4 regions of the Klebsiella sp. SYXHC3 genome follow, and region 2 is predicted to be linked to each of the others. Evidence: predicted binding sites of a transcription regulator. Region 2 holds the regulator's gene; each other region holds the start of a gene.

Region 1 (4,732 bases), on a different contig from region 2:
ATTTTTTGTTAGTTCCTGGTGCAATTTTTGACCCACAACCTGATGACAGTGCTCACAAAGGGCTGCGCCTTCTGGAGTCAGTTGCACCAGAATACCGCGCTTGTCATTGGGGTTGGGCAACCGTTCTATCCAGCCTTTGCAGACGAGTCTGTCGAGCATGCGCGTCATTGCGCCTGGATCGACCGACAGAACGGTCTTCAGCTCAACGGGTGTCGTACATACCTCGCAGCGAATGGAACAGAGCACCCGAAATTGGGTAGCGGTGATATCCATGGGTGAAAGGTAGTCGTTGAGCAGTCGATCTTTTTTCTGGTTAACCATCTGGATCAATCGGCCGAGAGGGATCATCTCGTTGAACAGATTGTTGGTGTTTTCCATGATAGTTGCCCAGGCAATTATTTAGTTGCGATGGATATTATTGCCGTGGCAATCATAAGTCAACATTATGAATTCGCCGATGCCACGATTTGCTAAAGAACGATAATTTGATGGTGGTCACTTTTTTCCATTTTACTAACGCTTGTTATTTTTTATAAGCGTGATTTTTTCATGGGGTGTGGCATCTGCGCTGCTGCTGTCGATATACTCACGGGGTGAAACTGTACTGAAAAAATGATACTTAACGGGATGTTGACTCACTATGCTGGAACTCTTTAAAGCAATAGGGATCGGTCTGGCGGTGATTTTACCGCTGGCGAACCCGCTCACCACCGTGGCGCTGTTCCTCGGCCTGGCGGGCAATATGAACAACGCCGAGCGTAACCGGCAATCGTTGATGGCATCGGTGTATGTCTTCGCGATCCTGATGGTGGCGTGGTATGCCGGCCAGGTGGTCATGAATACCTTCGGTATTTCCATTCCCGGTCTGCGTATCGCCGGCGGGCTGATCGTGGCTTTTATCGGTTTTCGTATGCTGTTTCCGCAGCAGAAAGCCCATGATTCGATGGAAGCGAAGATCAAATCGGAAGAACTGCAGGATGAACCCACGGCGAATATCGCCTTCGTGCCGTTGGCGATGCCCAGCACCGCCGGGCCGGGCACCATTGCGATGATTATCAGCTCCGCCTCGACGGTGAAGCACGGCGTCGATTTCCCTGATTGGGTAGTATTGGCGGCGCCGCCGATTATCTTCGCGCTGGTGGGGATCATTCTGTGGGGCTGCCTGCGAAGTTCCGGGGCAATCATGCGGCTGGTGGGGAAAGGCGGCATAGAAGCGATTTCCCGCCTGATGGGTTTCCTGCTGGTCTGTATGGGGGTTCAGTTCATCATTAACGGCGTGCTGGAGATTATCACCAACTATCACGCCTGATCGCGATAACTTTCTGAAAGGCCCGGCGACGTGTCTGTTTCGGGCCTTTTGGGGATAGGATGTCGGCGCCGCGGGCGGCATTGACCGCCCGCGGCGTTATCATGAGTGATGCGCTTGCTGTTCATCAAGCGGCGTTGGCCAGCGGCGAAAAATCATCACTGCCCAGACCAGCGCCACCAGCGCCGGCACTGCGCCAACGTAGCCTATCGCCGACATCGACAGCTGCTTACTCACCTGGCTGCCGACCAGCGCGCCGGCGCCTATACCAATATTGAAAATACCCGAAAATAGCGACATCGCGACATCGGTAGCATCCGAAGCCAGCGCCAGCACTTTCACCTGCATGCCGAGGCCGATGACCATTATCGCGATCCCCCAAAACACGCTGAGCAGCATCAGCTGGTTGGCGTTCCGTGAGGCGGGTAGCAGCAACAGCAGGCATATTAGCAACAGGCCGATAGCGGTGGTAATCAGCCCTGAAGCATGTTGATTGCCCAGCTTGCCGAAGATAATACTGCCGATAATACCTGCGCCGCCGAGCACCAATAGCAGTAGGGTGGCGAAGTTACCGCTAAGGCCAGCGACGGTTTGAACGAAGGGTTCAATATAGCTGTATGCCGTGTAGTGCGCGGTCACCACGATAACCGTCAGCAGATAAATGCCGAGCAGCGCCGGGCGGCGGAACAGTTCCGGCAGGCTCTTCAGCGAACCGGAATGTTCGCTTGGCAGCGCCGGCAATAGTTTCGCCAGGCACACCAGCGTCGCTAAAGCGCCAAGACCAATGGCCAGGAAGGTGGTGCGCCAGCCGAAATATTGCCCGACGATACGGCCAATAGGGATGCCGAACACCATGGCCAGCGCGGTACCGGTGGCGATAAGACTTAGCGCCTGTGCGCGCTTGCCGGGAGGGGCCATACGAATAGCCAGCGCGGAGGTGATCGACCAGAACACCGCATGGGCGAACGCAATGCCAATTCGACTCACCACCAGCACCGTGAAGTTCCACGCGAAAAATGACAATACGTGGCTGGCGATAAATAAGACGAACAGGCCAATGAGCAGGCGACGGCGCTCCATCTGGCTGGTCAGCAGCATGAATGGCAGCGACATCAATGCCACTACCCAGGCATAAATGGTCAGCATGATCCCGACCTGGGCCGTTTCCATGCCGAAGCTGTCGGCGATATCAGACAGCAAACCGACCGGCGCAAATTCCGTGGTATTAAAGATAAAGGCGGCAATTGCCAGCGTGACGACCCGCAGCCACGCGACTCTGCGTGAGACCGTATTTGTAAGCATAAATTCCGGGCTGGTAGTAATGAGAAGAAGAGAAGGCGATCTTAAAACGAATGCTGCTGAAAATACAATCACTTTGTGATCTGTGTCTCATTTTATGCTGACACCTGTGCCTGCTAACAACTTAATTTTTCAGCTAATAGTGTGCACCCGCGCTTTCTGTGTCATGTTGATAGACGATAAAAAAGGGGAGCACGATGAAAGAAATTAGTTTTTACCTGGTCGATGCCTTCAGCGATCGCAATTTTGGCGGCAACGCGGCGGCGGTGTGTCCGCTCAGCGAATGGCTGCCTGATGAAACGCTTTTAAAAATGGCGCAGCAGCATAATCAATCCGAAACGGCGTTTTTTGTTCGTACCGACAGCGGCTATGAGCTGCGCTGGTTCACTACCCTTGATGAGATTAATCTCTGCGGTCACGCCACCCTCGCAGCATCGCACGTGATTTTTGAATATCTCGATCACCCTTCGGCAACCATCGTATTCAGCACCCGTTTTGTCGGTGAACTGCGGGTGACGCGCAGCGGCGATTGGCTGACGCTGGATTTCCCCGCCTGGCAAACGACGCCGGTGCGCGACGTGCCGACGGCACTGTTCGCCGGGTTGGGTATCGATGATGCGCTGGAGGTGCGGGAAGGGCGTGATTACCTGGTGGTGCTACGCGACCGGGCGCAGGTTGAAGCGGTACGTCCGAATATGGCGCTGCTGGAGGCGCTGGATAAGCGGATTTGCATCAGCGCCGCCGACGAGGAGTACGATTTTGTCAGCCGCTTTTTCTGTCCCGGTGATGGGGTGCCGGAGGATCCGGTAACCGGTTCAACCCACAGTATGCTGATCCCCTACTGGGGAGCGAAGCTCAATAAAACCGACCTGCTGGCGCGCCAGGTGTCGGCGCGCAGCGGCGAGCTGCGCTGCCAGTGGCGCGATGACCGCGTATTGATTAGCGGCCAGGTGACCACCTATCTGCGCGGCACGGTCTATTTGCGCGAAAGTTAACGATAGTTTCCCCGGCTGACGCAGCGCTTAGCCGGGCAATCCTAACTAAGCGAGGCGCCGCCGCACATTACCAGCTCTTGTCCGGTCATGGCCGCGGCTCCTTCGCTAAGAAGCCAGCTCACCAGCGACACCACTTCCTGTGGCTTAATCAATCTACCGAGCGGCGGCGTCTTCGGCGGCGAACTCTCCCGCCCTGGCTGGCGCAGCATTGGCGTATCGGTGGCGCCGGGGGCGACCACGTTAACGGTAATGCCCGCCGCGGCAAGTTCCGCCGCCCAGCTTCTCGCCAGCGCCACCAGCGCCGCTTTGGTTGCCGTATACTGAGAACGGCCTGCCGCTCCGCGAGAGGTTCGGCTACCCAAAAGGATAATCCGACCGCCGCGGCTCATAACGGGCGCAAAGCGGTTGGCTAAGGTCTGCGCTGCATCCACATGCAGACGCCATAACGTCTCGCCACGCAGTGCGTCAAGTTCTCCTAGCGGCGCCGCCGCCATCATACCGGCGGCATGGATAATCGCCTGCGGCGTCGGTACCGACGACAGAGCATCAACCAGCTCCTGGCGGTCGCTCAAATCGACTGCCAGATGCCTGAAGCCTTCATGAGCGAATGGCGGCGCGGAGCGGCTTAGCCCGAGCACCTGCCAGCCCTCCGCCAGCAGTTGCCCCACAATCGCCGCGCCGATCCCCGAACTGGCGCCTGTGACCAGTGCCTGCTTCATGGCGCCTCCAGCATGCTGCGCGGTACTTTAAACACCGCTTTCCTCACCGGGGCGGGTGTTGCAAAGGCGCATAGCGCCTGGTGTGGTTCGCCGGGCAGAAAGACCGCGAAGTCGCCGGCATGCAAATGCAGCGTGACGCTTTGCGGCGTCTGCTGGCTGATAAAGAGATCTGGTTTGCGTTGTTCATCGTCGGGTTGGCCGCTGTACAGCATACCGGCATGAATAGTCTCCTTTCCGCTTAAAATGACCTGAATATCGGCCCACTGGTGGTGGTATTCGGTATGTCGCTGTTCTGCCGCCTGGGTTTGCGCGGTGCCGATGGTGCAGTACCAGTCGCTATCAGTAGGCTGAAAGCGACCATCTTCACGGGCTGTCAGGGCGGCAAGAGAACATTCAGGACGGCTGAGGATTTG
Region 2 (4,732 bases):
AATCGGCGCCGCGCTTAAGCCGCAGCATCATGGACGCGCGCGCGATTTCCTCTATGCCGCGGCGGAGGCCGGGGTGATGGTGTTAAACGCCGGGCCGGACGTAATGCGCTTTGTGCCGTCGCTGGTGATTGATGATAGCGATATCGCCGAAGGGATGGCGCGCTTTGCGCAGGCGGTTAAAAACGTGCTTAGCGCCTAGTCGTGCGTAGCCAGATGCCGTGATGCGGACGCTGACGCCATGCCACCGACGAAATGGTGTGCATGGTGTTCAGATGGCCGAGGATCCGCTGCAGATGCTGCTCAAGGGTGCTGAGCGGCCCACGCAACACTTCCCCGTCCTGGGATTCCATAATATTTACATCGCCCGCGCTGCCCGGCCCGTCTGAATCCAGACGCTGCTGACAGCGCTGTAGCGCAATTTCACAAGATTCCAGATACCGCTGCGCCAGGTCAGGCGTTAGCATCGTATGCTCGCGCGCCAGCGTGGTCATGGCGTTGATATGCTCAACGATAAACTGGCTATGGGTTACCCACAGCTTCATATCTTCCAGATAGTGCGAGTTAAAACCCGGTTCCTGCATCGCCTGGTTAAGCGAGTTATACAGGGCGTTGTGCGCCTGGTTGACGCGCATACGCTGGTAGGCCAACGCCGGGGCCTGCGGATCGGCGCTAAGTATCAGCCGAATAGCCTCCTGATCGGCCTCCAGAGCATCGTGGGCGTTTTTACGCAGCAGGCCGCTCTGCCATTGCGGCCATAGCCAGACCATCCCGCCAAAGGCGATCAGACAGCCAATGATGGTATCGATAAAGCGGGCGACGATGAACTGCTCGCCGTTAAGCGTTAGCAACTGCAGGGTGTATACCGCGGTGACGGTAAAGCCCACCATCGCCCAGCCGTAGTGTTTACGAATGATGAGATAGCTCAGCAGCGTGATGAACAACATACCGCTTAACGTATAGCTCTCCGGTACGTGGAAGTGTAAGGTCAGCCAGGCGATCACCAGGCCCGCCAGGGTGCCTGCCGCCCGGTGGACAATCCGCACGCGGGTGGCGCCGTAACCGTTTTGCGTCACGAACAGCACGGTCATCAGGATCCAGTAAGGCTTCGGCAGGTGCAGGGCGCTGCCCATCAGGCTGGCGATGCTCAACATTACGCTGATGCGCGCGGCGTTGCGCAGCGCCGGGGATTTCAATGACAGGTAGTTCTTCAGGGCCGGTAGCAGCGGCAGGCGTCGTTCTTTGTCCGCCATCAGGTTACGTGCGTACAGCGGGCGCTGAGTACGTAGCACGCGGGCGATACGACTGAAGTGCCAGGCGCAGAACTGGCCAACTGGGTTATCGGGATGCTGATAGGCGATTTTTTCCAGCGCGCCGATTTGCTTATCCATCTGAAAGCGGCGCGGGTAGCGGTGGTAGAGAATATCATCCGCCAGCACCCGCAGACGAGCGGCGACGGTCTGCGCGTTCCAGCGGATGACCGCTTCCGCATGGCTGCGCTCCACCAGTTTTTGCACCTCTTCCGGCTGGTGCAGGCTCACTGAAATATGTTCCTGCAGATCCAGCCCAACCTGGAACGCGCGCAGCAGTCGCTTATGATCGCTACGCTGGTTGGCGGCTAACATATGCATCTGCTGATAGCACTGGGTAATTAAATCGACTACCTTCTGCTGGCGGGTAAGCAGCGGCGGCAGGGAGGTCGTCGGATCAGTGTGCTGCGTCAGGAGGCTATATTTGGCCTCGCAATAGTTAGCCAGTTCGCGGTAAAGCAGGCTTAACGACTCGCGCAGCGGCTGCTCTCGCCAGAGCCAAAACCAGAACCAGTTAAAGAGTCCGTACCACAAGGTTCCCAGCGCATAGATAAGCAGCGGCTCCCAGATGGGCATATTGCCGGCCAGGCTTAAGGTAAAAATGGCGGCGATAAGCGATGCCGGCAACAGGCGAGCGTGTAGCGAGCTGATTTCCGCCGTCACGCCGAGAATCAGCGCCAGCGCGCTGAGGATAAGCGGCAACGGGATGTCGCGCGCCAGAAGCAATTGCACAATCAGGCTGCTGCCGGCAAACAGGCAGCCGCCAACGATCAGGCGTTTGAAAAAACGTTTATGCGGGGTGTCGAGACCGGCAATATTGCAACAGGCGGGAACTAAAGAGAACAGCAGCCCTTGCTGCAGATGGCCGAGCAGAAGCCCGATGGCCACAGGTAGACACAGCACCAGCGTTTGCCGCAGTGCATAGTTGACTTCCGGGTGGTAAATCAGCCTGCGCCACATGGGAGAAACAAAAACGGCGTACTGCGCGGAGCAATACGCCGTTTAGCGACTTAACGGGTACCGTAGACGACGATAGTTTTACCGTGTGCCGAGATCAGGTTTTGATCTTCCAGCATCTTCAGAATACGGCCGACGGTTTCACGAGAGCAACCGACGATCTGGCCAATTTCCTGGCGGGTGATTTTGATCTGCATCCCGTCCGGGTGAGTCATGGCATCAGGCTGTTTCGCCAGATTCAGTAAGGTCTGAGCGATACGGCCCGTCACGTCGAGGAAAGCAAGGTTACCGACTTTCTCGGAAGTGACCTGCAGACGACGCGCCATCTGCGAGGAGAGGCGCATCAGGATGTCCGGGTTCACCTGGATTAACTGACGGAATTTTTTGTAAGAGATCTCGGCCACTTCACATGCGGTTTTCGCACGTACCCAGGCACTACGTTCCTGACCTTCTTCAAACAGGCCTAATTCACCGATGAAATCGCCCTGGTTGAGGTAAGAGAGGATCATCTCTTTACCTTCTTCATCCTTGATGAGTACAGCCACGGAGCCTTTTACGATGTAGTAAAGCGTTTCCGCTTTCTCACCCTGGTGAATCAGCGTGCTCTTTGATGGGTACTTATGAATGTGGCAATGAGACAAGAACCATTCAAGGGTAGGGTCTGTTTGCGGTTTGCCAAGCACCATGCGCGGTTATCCTCTGTTATAAGCTATCTCCGGACGCCGACACTACACGGCATCCGGGCATGCAATCGTATTTTTCCCTATGCCTGGGAAGCTGGCTGCTCAATTTATGCAGCCTGTAATGTGAACTCCTCAGCATACATGCGGTACATCAATGTATTACTGTAGCATCCAGACTGTTTTAGCATAGCTTTCACCGCATGTCTCCTGGTGTCTCGCTTCAGCATGACCCAGGTCGCCTTCCGTTGCGAGATTTGTTATGTGCGCGTAATCTGTCAGGAAAATTGCAACAGCGGAGTTAAATTTTATGCAAGCGCGTGTGAAATGGGTGGAAGGTCTAACCTTCATCGGTGAGTCGGCCTCCGGCCACCAGATTTTAATGGATGGCAACTCCGGGGACAAAGCGCCCAGCCCGATGGAAATGGTGTTAATGGCGGCGGGCGGCTGTAGCGCAATTGACGTGGTGTCTATCCTGCAAAAAGGGCGTCAAAACGTCACCAACTGCGAAGTGAAGCTGACCTCTGAACGCCGTGAAGAGGCGCCGCGCCTGTTCACCCATATCAATCTGCACTTTATCGTCACCGGTAAAGAGCTGAAGGATGCGGCGGTGTCCCGGGCGGTGGATTTATCCGCGGAGAAGTACTGCTCGGTGGCGCTGATGCTGGAAAAGGCGGTCAACATCACCCACTCTTACGAAGTCATCGAAGCCTGAGACGAATTGACGTAGCGGGACGCTAACCCCGGCAGCACGGCGACCGGGGTTTTATTTTGCCCTTAACTAATGGTTTTGCCTTCCATCAAGCGCTCGACCAGCGGCGCCATAATGAGCTCCATCGCCAGCCCCATCTTACCGCCCGGCACCACCAGGGTGTTCATATGCGAGATAAACGACCCCTGTAGCATCGCCAACAGCCAGGGATAATCAATCCCCTGCAAATTGCGAAAGTGAATCACCACGAAGCTTTCGTCGAGCGATGGAATGCCTTTGGCGGCAAATGGATTCGAGGTATCGACCGTCGGCACGCGCTGGAAGTTGATATGGGTGCGTGAGAACTGGGGGGTGATGAAATTGATATAGTCTTCCATCGAACGTACCACCGAGTCCATCACCGCTTCGCGCGAATGGCCGCGTTCGCTGGTATCGCGAATGAGCTTCTGGATCCATTCAAGGTTGACGATCGGCACCACGCCGACCAGCAGGTCGACATGTTTCGCCACGTCATGCTGCGGCGTCACCACGCCGCCGTGCAGCCCCTCATAAAACAGCACGTCGGTCGGTTCAGGCAGCGGCTGCCACGGGGTAAAGGTGCCGGGAACCTGATTCCAGGGAACCGCTTCATCATAGGTATGGAGATATTTTCGCGACTGGCCCTTGCCGAATTCGCCGTACTCTAAAAAGGTGCGTTCAAGCAGGCTGAAGTCGTTGGCTTCCGGGCCGAAGTAGCTGATGTGTTTGCCCTGATCGCGCGCTTTGCGGATCGCCATGTCCATTTCCGGGCGAGTATAGCGATGGAAGCTATCCCCTTCGACCTCCGCGGCATGCAGGTTCAGCTGCGAGAAAATTTTGCGAAACGCGAGGCTGGTGGTGGTGGTGCCCGCGCCGCTGGAGCCCGTGACTGCGATCACTGGATGTTTGGCAGACATAACAACTCCCTGATTAAGTGATGGTGTGTCGCCGTATCGCGCCAGGCTCTCGCGGTTAGAGGGGCATGGCGCTTAGCCGTTAAACATCTTGCGGGGCATGATGTTGACCGTCTCGTGCAGTTCTGACCACACCAGTACGGC
Region 3 (4,732 bases), on a different contig from region 2:
AATCAGCGGGGGTCATACCGGTATAACCGCCAAACTGATCAACCTGATTGGAGGTCGCTTCAACGAGCAGGGGCGTATGGTTTGCCTGGGCAAAACGAATGGCGGACTCCAGTACCAGTGGATGCGCGGAGCACACCGCGTAAATACCATTCGCTTCACCCTGTTTGTGTCGCACCACCAATTGTGTAAGATGTTTCACTTTCCTCTCCAGGTCAGAAATCAACGATTTAATCTTTCGTTTTGTTTCGCTTTATAGTGCTTCAGCGTGCTTTAAAAATAAAACGAAAGATAATAGTTTTCCGATCTGTTTCACAAAAGAAACATAATGAAAGCTTTCAGCACGGTGTGGTTCCTTTTTTGCCGTGCCAATAGCGCTTGCATTCTGCTAAAAGAAAGGCGTTAATAGTCAAAACGAAATGAAACGAAAGATACAGCCAAGGATATTGTTATGAACAGCAGCGAGTCATCTGCCGAAAAGCGCATTGCGGGAACAAGTGAAAGGCGTGAGCAGATCATCCAGCGGTTGCGACAGCAGGGAAGCGTCCAGGTTAATGACCTGGCGGAGGCGTATGGTGTATCGACGGTCACGATACGCAACGATCTGGCGTTTCTGGAAAAACAGGGCATTGCGGTGCGAGCATACGGCGGCGCGCTGATTTGCGATAGTCATACTCCAGGCGTTGAACCTTCAGTTGAAGATAAAAGCGCGCTTAATACGGCCATCAAACGCCAAATTGCCAGCGCCGCCGCTGAGCTGATAAAACCGGGACACCGAATTATTCTCGACTCAGGCACTACCACCTGTGAAATCGCGCGCCAGCTCCGACAGCATAGCGATGTTATCGCGATGACTAATGGAATGAATGTCGCCAACGCGTTGTTAGAAGCTGAAGGCGTAGAATTACTGATGACGGGGGGGCACCTGCGTCGCCAGTCGCAGTCATTCTATGGCGATCAGGCTGAGCAGTCCTTGCAGAACTACCACTTTGATATGCTTTTCCTCGGGGTGGATGCGATAGATCTGGAACGTGGGATCAGCACTCATAATGAGGATGAAGCCCGCCTGAACCGTAAAATGTGCGAAGTCGCGGAGTGTATCGTCGTTGTGACTGATTCCAGTAAATTCAATCGTTCCAGTTTACATAAAATCATCGATACGCAGCGCATTGATATCATTATTGTCGATGACGGGATTCCGCAAGAAAGTCTGGAGGGGTTACGTAAGGGCGGGATTGACGTTATTCTCGTCAAATCATAATTCGGTGTAAGTTGCCAGCCGGGGTATGCTCTATAACCCGACTGGCGATAGACGCTGACTTTTAGGGTCACGTCACCGGCGCCGGGTTAAACACCGCCAGCTGGTTATGCAGACCCCATTGATCGGAGAAGGTTTTCTTACGTCCGCTGGCGACGTCGAGAATGAACTCGAACAGTTTCTGCCCAACCTCCTCAATCGTCTCTTCGCCGGTCGCGATAGTACCGGCATTGATATCCATTAAGTCGTACCAGCGGTTGGCAAGCTCGGTACGGGTCGCCATTTTAATCACCGGTACCGCCATTAGGCCGTAAGGGGTGCCGCGTCCGGTGGTGAATACCTGCACGGTAATGCCGGAAGCCACCTGTTGAGTGCCGCAGACAAAATCGCTGGCCGGCGTCGCCGCATAGATAAGCCCGCGTTTCGTCGGGCGCTGACCCGGCGAAAGGACTTCGACGATGGCGCTTTTACCTGATTTGGCAATTGAACCCAGCGCTTTTTCCACTACGTTGGCCAGACCGCCTTTCTTATTACCCGGTGACGGGTTGGCGCTGCGGTCGGTTTTCCCCAGCTCCAGATAGTTATCGTACCAGGCCATCTCTTCCAGCAGGCGCTTGCCAACTTCTTCGTTGATGGCGCGCGGGGTTAACAGATGGATAGCATCGCGCACTTCGGTCACTTCCGAGAACATCACTGTCGCGCCGCAGCGTACCAGCAGATCTGAGGCATAGCCCACCGCCGGGTTGGCGGTCACGCCGGAGAAGGCGTCGCTGCCGCCGCACTGCATACCGACCACTAAGTCCGAAGCCGGGCAGGTCTCACGCTGACGAGCATTGAGTTTGGCCAGGTGGCGCTCGGCAACCTGCAGAATATCATCGACCATCGATTTAAAGCCGACATGCTGTTCGTCCTGCAAACGCACTACGCTTGCGCTATCGACGGCGATCGGCTGCACGTCTTCGGTTCCCTGCAGCAGACGTTCCGGCTGTAGCTTTTCACAGCCCAGACCAATCACCATCACCTCACCGCCAAAGTTGGGGTTCAGCGCGATATTGTGGATGGTGCGAATCGGTACGATCGCCGCCGGGGCGTTAATCGCCACGCCGCAGCCGTACAGATGGTTTAGACCGACCACTCCGTCGACGTTGGGGTATTTCGGCAGCAGGTCGCGTTCGATGATCTTGACCACATAATCCACTACACCGGCGACGCAGTGCACGCTGGTGCTGATCCCCAGCAAATTCTTAGTTCCCACGCTGCCATCGGCATTGCGATAGCCTTCAAAAGTGTATCCTTCCAGCGGCGGCAGCGGTTCCGGGACTTTGGTCGCCAGCGGTAAGGTGTTCAGCGGCGGCGCGGTCGGCAGCTCAACCAACGACTCATCAATCCAGCTTCCCTTTGGTATATCGCGAACGGCGAAGCCAATCACTTCGCCGTAGCGGATGATTTCACCATGGGCAGGAATATCGACAAGGGCGACTTTATGACCTTGCGGGATATGTTCAATGAGGGTCAGGCCATCCGGAAAACGCGTTCCGGCGGGTAAACCGCGATCGTTAACAATAATCGCCACATTATCGGTAGGGTGCACTTTTATATAAAACGCCGTCGGCGACTGTTGTCGAATCTCAATCTCAGCCATTGTCCAGTGTTCTCCAGAACGGTGCTAATAATAAAAATAAAACGTTAATTCAGCTTGTGCCTATCAGAATGATGAAATACAGAATGTCAGGAGTTATAGCAGCAAAATGTGATCTTGGTCACTGCTTGCGGTGACGGTTGCCAGCATTGAACGGCAATCCTAAGAACTGTGGATTAGCGCCCATAACCTATGGCATTTGCATAACTAAAATGATTATTAAAGCGCTTATATTGTGATTATGCATAGTGCCTGGTCACGGTGGGATGATTATACTGAGTCATGTTTTGCGGTGTTCAATATGAGAATAAATAGTCCGCTTAAAAAATAATAAAAGTATTCTTTTTCAGAAAAATATCTAAATGTTCAAGGGTAAAAGAAAATAGGCATCGGTTCGCTATTTAATTCTGCAAATTATATTTGTGGTTGGCGAGAGTAAACGTATAGAACAGCAGAAGTAAGCAACGATTAACCCAAGGTAAAATCATGGATAACGCAATTTTCCCGAACAAATTTAAGGCCACGCTGGCGGCCCACCAGGTACAAATCGGCTGCTGGTGCGCTCTGGCGAATCCGATTAGCACCGAGGTATTAGGGCTTGCTGGTTTCGACTGGCTGGTGCTTGACGCGGAGCATGCGCCGAATGATGTGACCACACTTATCCCGCAACTGATGGCGTTGAAGGGCAGCCACAGCGCGCCGGTGGTCCGCGTGCCGACCAATGAACCGATTATCATCAAGCGCATGCTGGACATCGGTTTCTACAACTTCCTCGTGCCGTTTGTCGAAACCGCTGAACAGGCGGCGCAGGCGGTAGCATCGACCCGCTATCCGCCGGAAGGCATCCGCGGGGTCTCCGTTTCTCATCGCGGCAATATGTTCGGCACCGTAGCGGACTACTTCACTGAGTCTAATAACAACATCGCCATTTTGGTGCAAATTGAGAGCCAGACCGGGGTGGACAACGTCGATGCGATCGCCGCGACCGAGGGCGTTGATGGCCTTTTCGTGGGGCCGAGCGACCTGGCCGCAGCATTAGGCCATCTGGGCAATGCCGCACATCCTGACGTCCAGCGCGCCATCCAGCATATCTTCGCCAGCGCGAAGAAACACGGTAAGCCGAGCGGCATTCTTGCACCGGTGGAAGCCGATGCGCGCCGCTATCTGGAGTGGGGCGCGACCTTCGTCGCCGTCGGTAGCGATTTAGGCGTCTTCCGTTCAGCAACCCAGAAACTTGCTGATTCTTTTAAAAAATAATCACCAGGATGAAGAGAGAGAACATTATGACAATCAAAGTGGGTTTTATTGGTCTTGGCATCATGGGCAAGCCGATGAGCAAAAATTTGCTGAAGGCGGGTTATTCGCTGGTGGTATCCGACCGTAACCCTGAAGCCATTGCTGACGTGATTGCCGCGGGCGCAGAGACTGCGAGCTCGGCTAAGGCCATTGCTGAGCAGTGCGATGTAATTATCACCATGCTGCCAAACTCTCCGCACGTGAAAGACGTTGCGTTGGGTGAAAACGGCATTATCGAAGGCGCGAAACCGGGCACCGTGGTGATTGATATGAGCTCCATTGCGCCGCTGGCAAGTCGCGAAATCAGCGAAGCGCTGAAGGCCAAAGGCATCGATATGCTGGATGCGCCGGTGAGCGGCGGCGAACCCAAAGCGATCGACGGCACCCTGTCGGTGATGGTTGGCGGCGACAAGGCGATTTTCGATAAATACTACGACCTGATGAAAGCGATGGCGGGATCCGTGGTGCATACCGGCGAGATTGGCGCAGGCAACGTCACCAAGTTGGCCAACCAGGTAATTGTGGCGCTGAACATCGCGGCA
Region 4 (4,732 bases), on a different contig from region 2:
AGCGTCATCAGCCACAATCCGTTTTCGCTTAAACCGATCATCACGATGCACAACGCGCCCAGGCAATAACTTAGCGCCAGTACAAAGAAGGGATTGAAACGGTCCATCAGGATGCCGAGCAACAGTGCGCCGAGCGTGCCGCCCACCTGAAACGCGGCGGTCACCCACGAAGCGTGCTGTAAATCGATACCACGATGGTTAAGCAGCGTCGGCATCCAACTGGAGAGCAAATAGATAATCAGCAGGCTCATAAAGAACACCACCCAGAGCATCAAGGTGATCGCCAGTTGTCGGCCGGCAAACAGCTGGCTAATGCTGCCTTTCGGCCCGGCTGCCGGTTCGTCGAGCCAGAAATGGGTCTCGGGATAGCGCTCGCCGGTGATAGCGCTGACGGTTCTGGCGATGGTCGCCTGCGGCAGTCCGCGGCGAACCTGCCAGCGCGGCGATTCCGGCAGCGCCCACAGCAGCGCGACGGCCAGCAGCAGCGGCAGGATCCCGCCTAAGGCCAGAATGCCGTGCCAGCCGATATGCGCCACCAGTTGGGCGCTCACCACGCCGCCCAGCGCCGAACCCAGCGTGAAGCCGCAGAACATCAGGGTAACTAACGCACCGCGGCGGCGGGCGGGCAGATATTCCGAAGTCATGGTGATGGTGTTGGGCATCGCCCCGCCTAATCCCAGACCGGTGAGGAAACGCAGAAAAACCAGCATCTCTAGATTCGTCGAGAATGCGGAGAGCAGACTAAACAGGCCAAACAGCGCCACGCAAAACTCAATCACCCGTTTACGACCGAAACGGTCGGAAAGCGGGCCGCAGAGCAGCGCCCCGGCGGTCAATCCCAATAGTCCGGCGCCAAACAGCGGCGCGAGGTCGCTGGCGCTCAATTGCCAGTGAACACGGATATCGGGAGCGATAAAGCCAATGGCGGCGGTGTCAAATCCATCAAGCATCACCACCAGAAAACAGCAGATAATCACACGCCACTGCAGGGCGCCAACCGGCGCTGCGTTAAGTAACGTCTGTAGTTCACGTCGTTGAGCCATAATGATGCCTCAGTGCAGGTCAGGGTAGATGTTGTATTTATTTCTTTTATGTTGCGATTTTGTAACCATGGCGATGAAATGTACAATGGCTTTTCGGGCATAGACATAACCTGGAGGTTATCGGCTGATGGCGAACTGGACGCAAAAGTTGAAGCTGCAGCATTTGAAAATGCTGGTGGCGCTGGGTGAGCAAGGCAATCTCACGCAGGTCGCGAAAATGATGAATATTACCCAGCCCGCACTCTCTAAGTGGCTGACGCAATTTGAAGAAGAAGTCGGCATGCCGCTCTTTGAGCGCCACAGTAAGGGCCTGCGCCCTTCGGAAGGCGGCAAACTGCTGCTTCAGCACGCCCAGCGGCTAATCAACGATATGTCGCGCTCGCAGTACGAGATCGAGCGCTTTAAGCAAGGCGGACTGGTCGGCAGCCTGATGATCGGCTGCTCTCCCGTGGCGACAGACTGCGTGGCGCAGGCGATCCTCTCCCTGCTTAAAGAGATGCCGACCCTGCATCTGAATATCGAAGAAAAAGTGATGACCCCGCTGCTGCACGACCTGCTCTCCGGCGTGGTCGATGTGGTCGTCGGACGTGTTGGCGGCCGCGCGCTGGAACTGCCGCTCAACTATCGTGTGCTCTATACCGAACCGGTGTGCTTCGTCGCCCGTCCCGACCATCCGCTGGCTAGCATGCCGCGTCTGAGCTGGGCGGATCTCGCCGTCTGGCGCTGGATAGTCTGGCCTACCGGCACGCCCATTCGTCAGAGCATTGATAACGCGCTGGTCGATAACGGCGTCATGCTGCCGGAGAATACTATCGAGTCAGCCTCAATGAATGTCACCAGCAATTTGCTGCAAAGCAGCGATATGATCTCTATTCTTTCTTTGCGGCTGGCGCAGCATTACGCCGAACATCGGCAGCTGACGATTCTGAATTTGCCGCGTATTGAACAAAAAGGTAGCGTTGGGGTGTTCTGGCGCAAAAGCGAAGTACCATCGCTGGCGCTCACTCGTTTTCTGCACTACCTCGCAGAATAAGGCCGCTGTTCCCATTTTCTATGCTGACGATGCCTAGAATTCATGATGTGATCGGTAGCACATTTCAGGGTTTAATTGTATGATGAATGGCAGTTCATCAAGGGTTATTACCATGAGTAAGTCGCTGAATATTATCTGGCAGTACGTGCGAGCTTTCGTCCTGATTTACGCCTGCTTGTATGCAGGCATTTTTATCGCCGGGCTACTGCCCATCACGATCCCCGGCAGCATTATCGGCATGCTGATTTTGTTCGTGCTGCTGGCGCTGCAAATTATGCCGCCGCAGTGGGTCAACCCCGGCTGCAACATTCTGATCCGCTACATGGCGCTGCTGTTCGTGCCTATCGGCGTTGGCGTAATGCAGTACTGGGATTTACTGCGTGCGCAGCTGGGACCGGTGGCGGTGTCCTGCGCCGTCAGTACTTTATTAGTCTTTTTGGTGGTGAGCTGGAGCTCGCATCTGGTCCACGGTGAACGCAAAATCATCGGGCAAAAAGGAAGTAAAAAATGATCCATGAAATGTGGTGGTCGCTACCGTTAACGCTGATTGTCTTTTTCCTTGCCCGCAAGCTGGCGGCGCGGTTTAAATTTCCGCTGCTCAACCCGCTGCTGGTCGCCATGGTGGTCATTATTCCTTTCCTGCTGGTCACCGGTATTTCTTATGAACGCTATTTTGCCGGCAGCAAAATCCTTAACGATCTGCTGCAGCCGGCGGTGGTTGCGCTGGCCTTTCCGCTATATGAACAACTGCACCAGATCCGCGCGCGTTGGAAATCCATCATCACCATCTGCTTTATCGGTAGCTGCGTGGCGATGATCACCGGTACCACCGTCGCTCTGCTGATGGGCGCCACCCCGCAAATCGCCGCTTCCATTATGCCAAAATCCGTCACCACGCCAATTGCCATGGCGGTCAGCGGCAGTATTGGCGGTATTCCAGCGATTAGCGCCGTGTGCGTCATTTTCGTTGGGATCCTCGGCGCGGTGTTCGGCCATACGCTGCTTAACGCCATGCGTATTCATACTAAAGCATCCCGCGGCCTGTCGATGGGTACCGCCTCGCACGCCCTCGGCACCGCGCGTTGCGCCGAACTGGACTACCAGGAAGGGGCGTTTAGCTCGCTGGCGCTGGTACTGTGCGGAATTATTACCTCGCTGGTCGCGCCTTTTCTGTTCCCGGTGATCGTCGCTGTTGTCGGATAATTGTGATTTGCATCACATTTATAAATGCAACAAATTATCGTTGCATAAACAATGAGACTTATGTCACATATGGGTCCCGTGCGGGCCCGTACACTAGCTTCCCATTACATTGTTATGAGGCAACGCTATGCACTCTCGTTTTCAAGCTGCTTTGACTAATCTGGCGGCAGACCTGCAGGCGGCCATCGCCCCGATGCTCGCAGACCCTCACTTCCCGGCGCTGCTCGAAGCCGATCAGGTGGCGACGCTACAACAAGCAACAGGTTTGGATGAAGACGCGCTGGCCTTTGCGCTACTGCCGCTTGCCGCCGCCTGCGCCCGCGCCGATCTTTCTCACTTTAACGTTGGCGCTATCGCCCGCGGCGTGAGCGGTCGCTGGTACTTCGGCGGCAACATGGAATTCCTCGGCGCCACCATGCAACAGACCGTCCACGCGGAACAGAGCGCCATCAGCCACGCCTGGCTACGCGGCGAAAAATCCCTGCGCGCCATTACCGTCAACTACACGCCTTGCGGTCACTGCCGCCAGTTTATGAATGAACTGAATAGCGGTCTGGCGCTGCGCATTCATCTGCCGGGTCGCGAAGCGCACTCCCTGCAGCACTATCTGCCGGACGCCTTTGGCCCGAAAGACCTGGAAATCAAAACTCTGCTGATGGATGAGCAGGATCACGGCTTCCCCCTCAGCGGCGATGCGCTCACGCAGGCGGCTATTCAGGCGGCGAACCGCTGCCACGCGCCGTACAGCAACTCCCCTTCCGGCGTGGCGCTGGAGCTGAAAGACGGCACCATTTTCTGCGGCAGCTACGCGGAAAACGCGGCGTTCAATCCAACACTACCGCCGCTACAGGGCGCGCTGAACCTGCTGAGCCTTAACGGTTACGACTATCCGGATATCCAGCGCGCGCTGTTGGCCGAGAAAGCCGATGCATCGCTTATCCAGTGGGATGCGACCGTCGCGACCCTGAAAGCGTTGGGCTGTCAGAATATCGACCGCGTGCTGTTAGGTTAATTAGCCTGATAGCCTGAGCAGATTGCCGGATGCGCCTTTGGCTTCTCCGGCCTGGATTCGGTAATCTGCCATATTGCTGAAAATCCCCGCAATTAAACGATGGTTTCTTGCGCTTACCCGGCGGGTAAAGTAGCCTGAAGCTTCCCTCGTCCACCATTGAGTCAAGTTCATGTTAAAGCGTGTGTTATACAGCCTGTTAGTCCTGCTCGGCCTGCTGCTGTTGACCGTGCTGGGTCTTGACCGCTGGATGAGCTGGAAAACCGCGCCCTATATTTACGATGAGCTGCAGGATCTCCCCTACCGCCAGGTGGGCGTGGTGTTGGGCACTGCCAAATATTATCGCACCGGCGTGATCAATCAGTATTATCGTTATCGGATCCAGGGCGCGCTCAACGCCTACAATAGCGGTAAGGTTAATTATCTGCTGTTGAGCGGTGACAA

Evidence for each region. The regulator CRP, encoded in region 2, controls carbon source genes, mostly activating them, when cyclic AMP is high. The targets are predictions, from matches to a motif close to ATGTGANNNNNNTCACAT.
Region 1: AC2CGP_RS01225 (sugar transporter) is a predicted target of CRP. The motif match lies at 2,682-2,699, and genes of this name have one in related genera.
Region 3: garD (galactarate dehydratase) is a predicted target of CRP. The motif match lies at 3,004-3,021, and genes of this name have one in related genera.
Region 4: AC2CGP_RS06095 (CidA/LrgA family protein) is a predicted target of CRP. The motif match lies at 2,122-2,139, and genes of this name have one in related genera.

Annotation. Positions count from the first base shown of each region.
Region 1 covers NZ_JBXUNG010000001.1:252,168-256,899, forward strand. Annotated here, with positions in the region: gene marR (multiple antibiotic resistance transcriptional regulator MarR) at 1-378, opposite strand, end outside; gene AC2CGP_RS01220 (MarC family NAAT transporter) at 641-1,309, shown strand; gene AC2CGP_RS01225 (sugar transporter) at 1,409-2,608, opposite strand; gene AC2CGP_RS01230 (PhzF family phenazine biosynthesis protein) at 2,803-3,600, shown strand; gene AC2CGP_RS01235 (SDR family NAD(P)-dependent oxidoreductase) at 3,642-4,319, opposite strand; gene AC2CGP_RS01240 (NanQ anomerase/TabA/YiaL family protein) at 4,316-4,732, opposite strand, start outside.
Region 2 covers NZ_JBXUNG010000002.1:459,506-464,237, forward strand. Annotated here, with positions in the region: gene argD (bifunctional acetylornithine/succinyldiaminopimelate transaminase) at 1-199, shown strand, start outside; gene AC2CGP_RS09140 (YccS/YhfK family putative transporter) at 189-2,267, opposite strand; gene crp (cAMP-activated global transcriptional regulator CRP) at 2,318-2,950, opposite strand; gene AC2CGP_RS09150 (OsmC family protein) at 3,255-3,659, shown strand; gene AC2CGP_RS09155 (phosphoribulokinase) at 3,722-4,591, opposite strand; gene AC2CGP_RS09160 (YheU family protein) at 4,664-4,732, opposite strand, start outside.
Region 3 covers NZ_JBXUNG010000004.1:383,643-388,374, reverse strand. Annotated here, with positions in the region: gene kbaZ (tagatose-bisphosphate aldolase subunit KbaZ) at 1-199, opposite strand, end outside; gene AC2CGP_RS13730 (DeoR family transcriptional regulator) at 449-1,258, shown strand; gene garD (galactarate dehydratase) at 1,326-2,897, opposite strand; gene garL (2-dehydro-3-deoxyglucarate aldolase) at 3,381-4,151, shown strand; gene garR (2-hydroxy-3-oxopropionate reductase) at 4,178-4,732, shown strand, end outside.
Region 4 covers NZ_JBXUNG010000001.1:1,244,970-1,249,701, forward strand. Annotated here, with positions in the region: gene mhbT (3-hydroxybenzoate transporter MhbT) at 1-1,043, opposite strand, end outside; gene AC2CGP_RS06090 (LysR substrate-binding domain-containing protein) at 1,171-2,076, shown strand; gene AC2CGP_RS06095 (CidA/LrgA family protein) at 2,189-2,587, shown strand; gene AC2CGP_RS06100 (CidB/LrgB family autolysis modulator) at 2,584-3,279, shown strand; gene cdd (cytidine deaminase) at 3,407-4,291, shown strand; gene sanA (outer membrane permeability protein SanA) at 4,461-4,732, shown strand, end outside.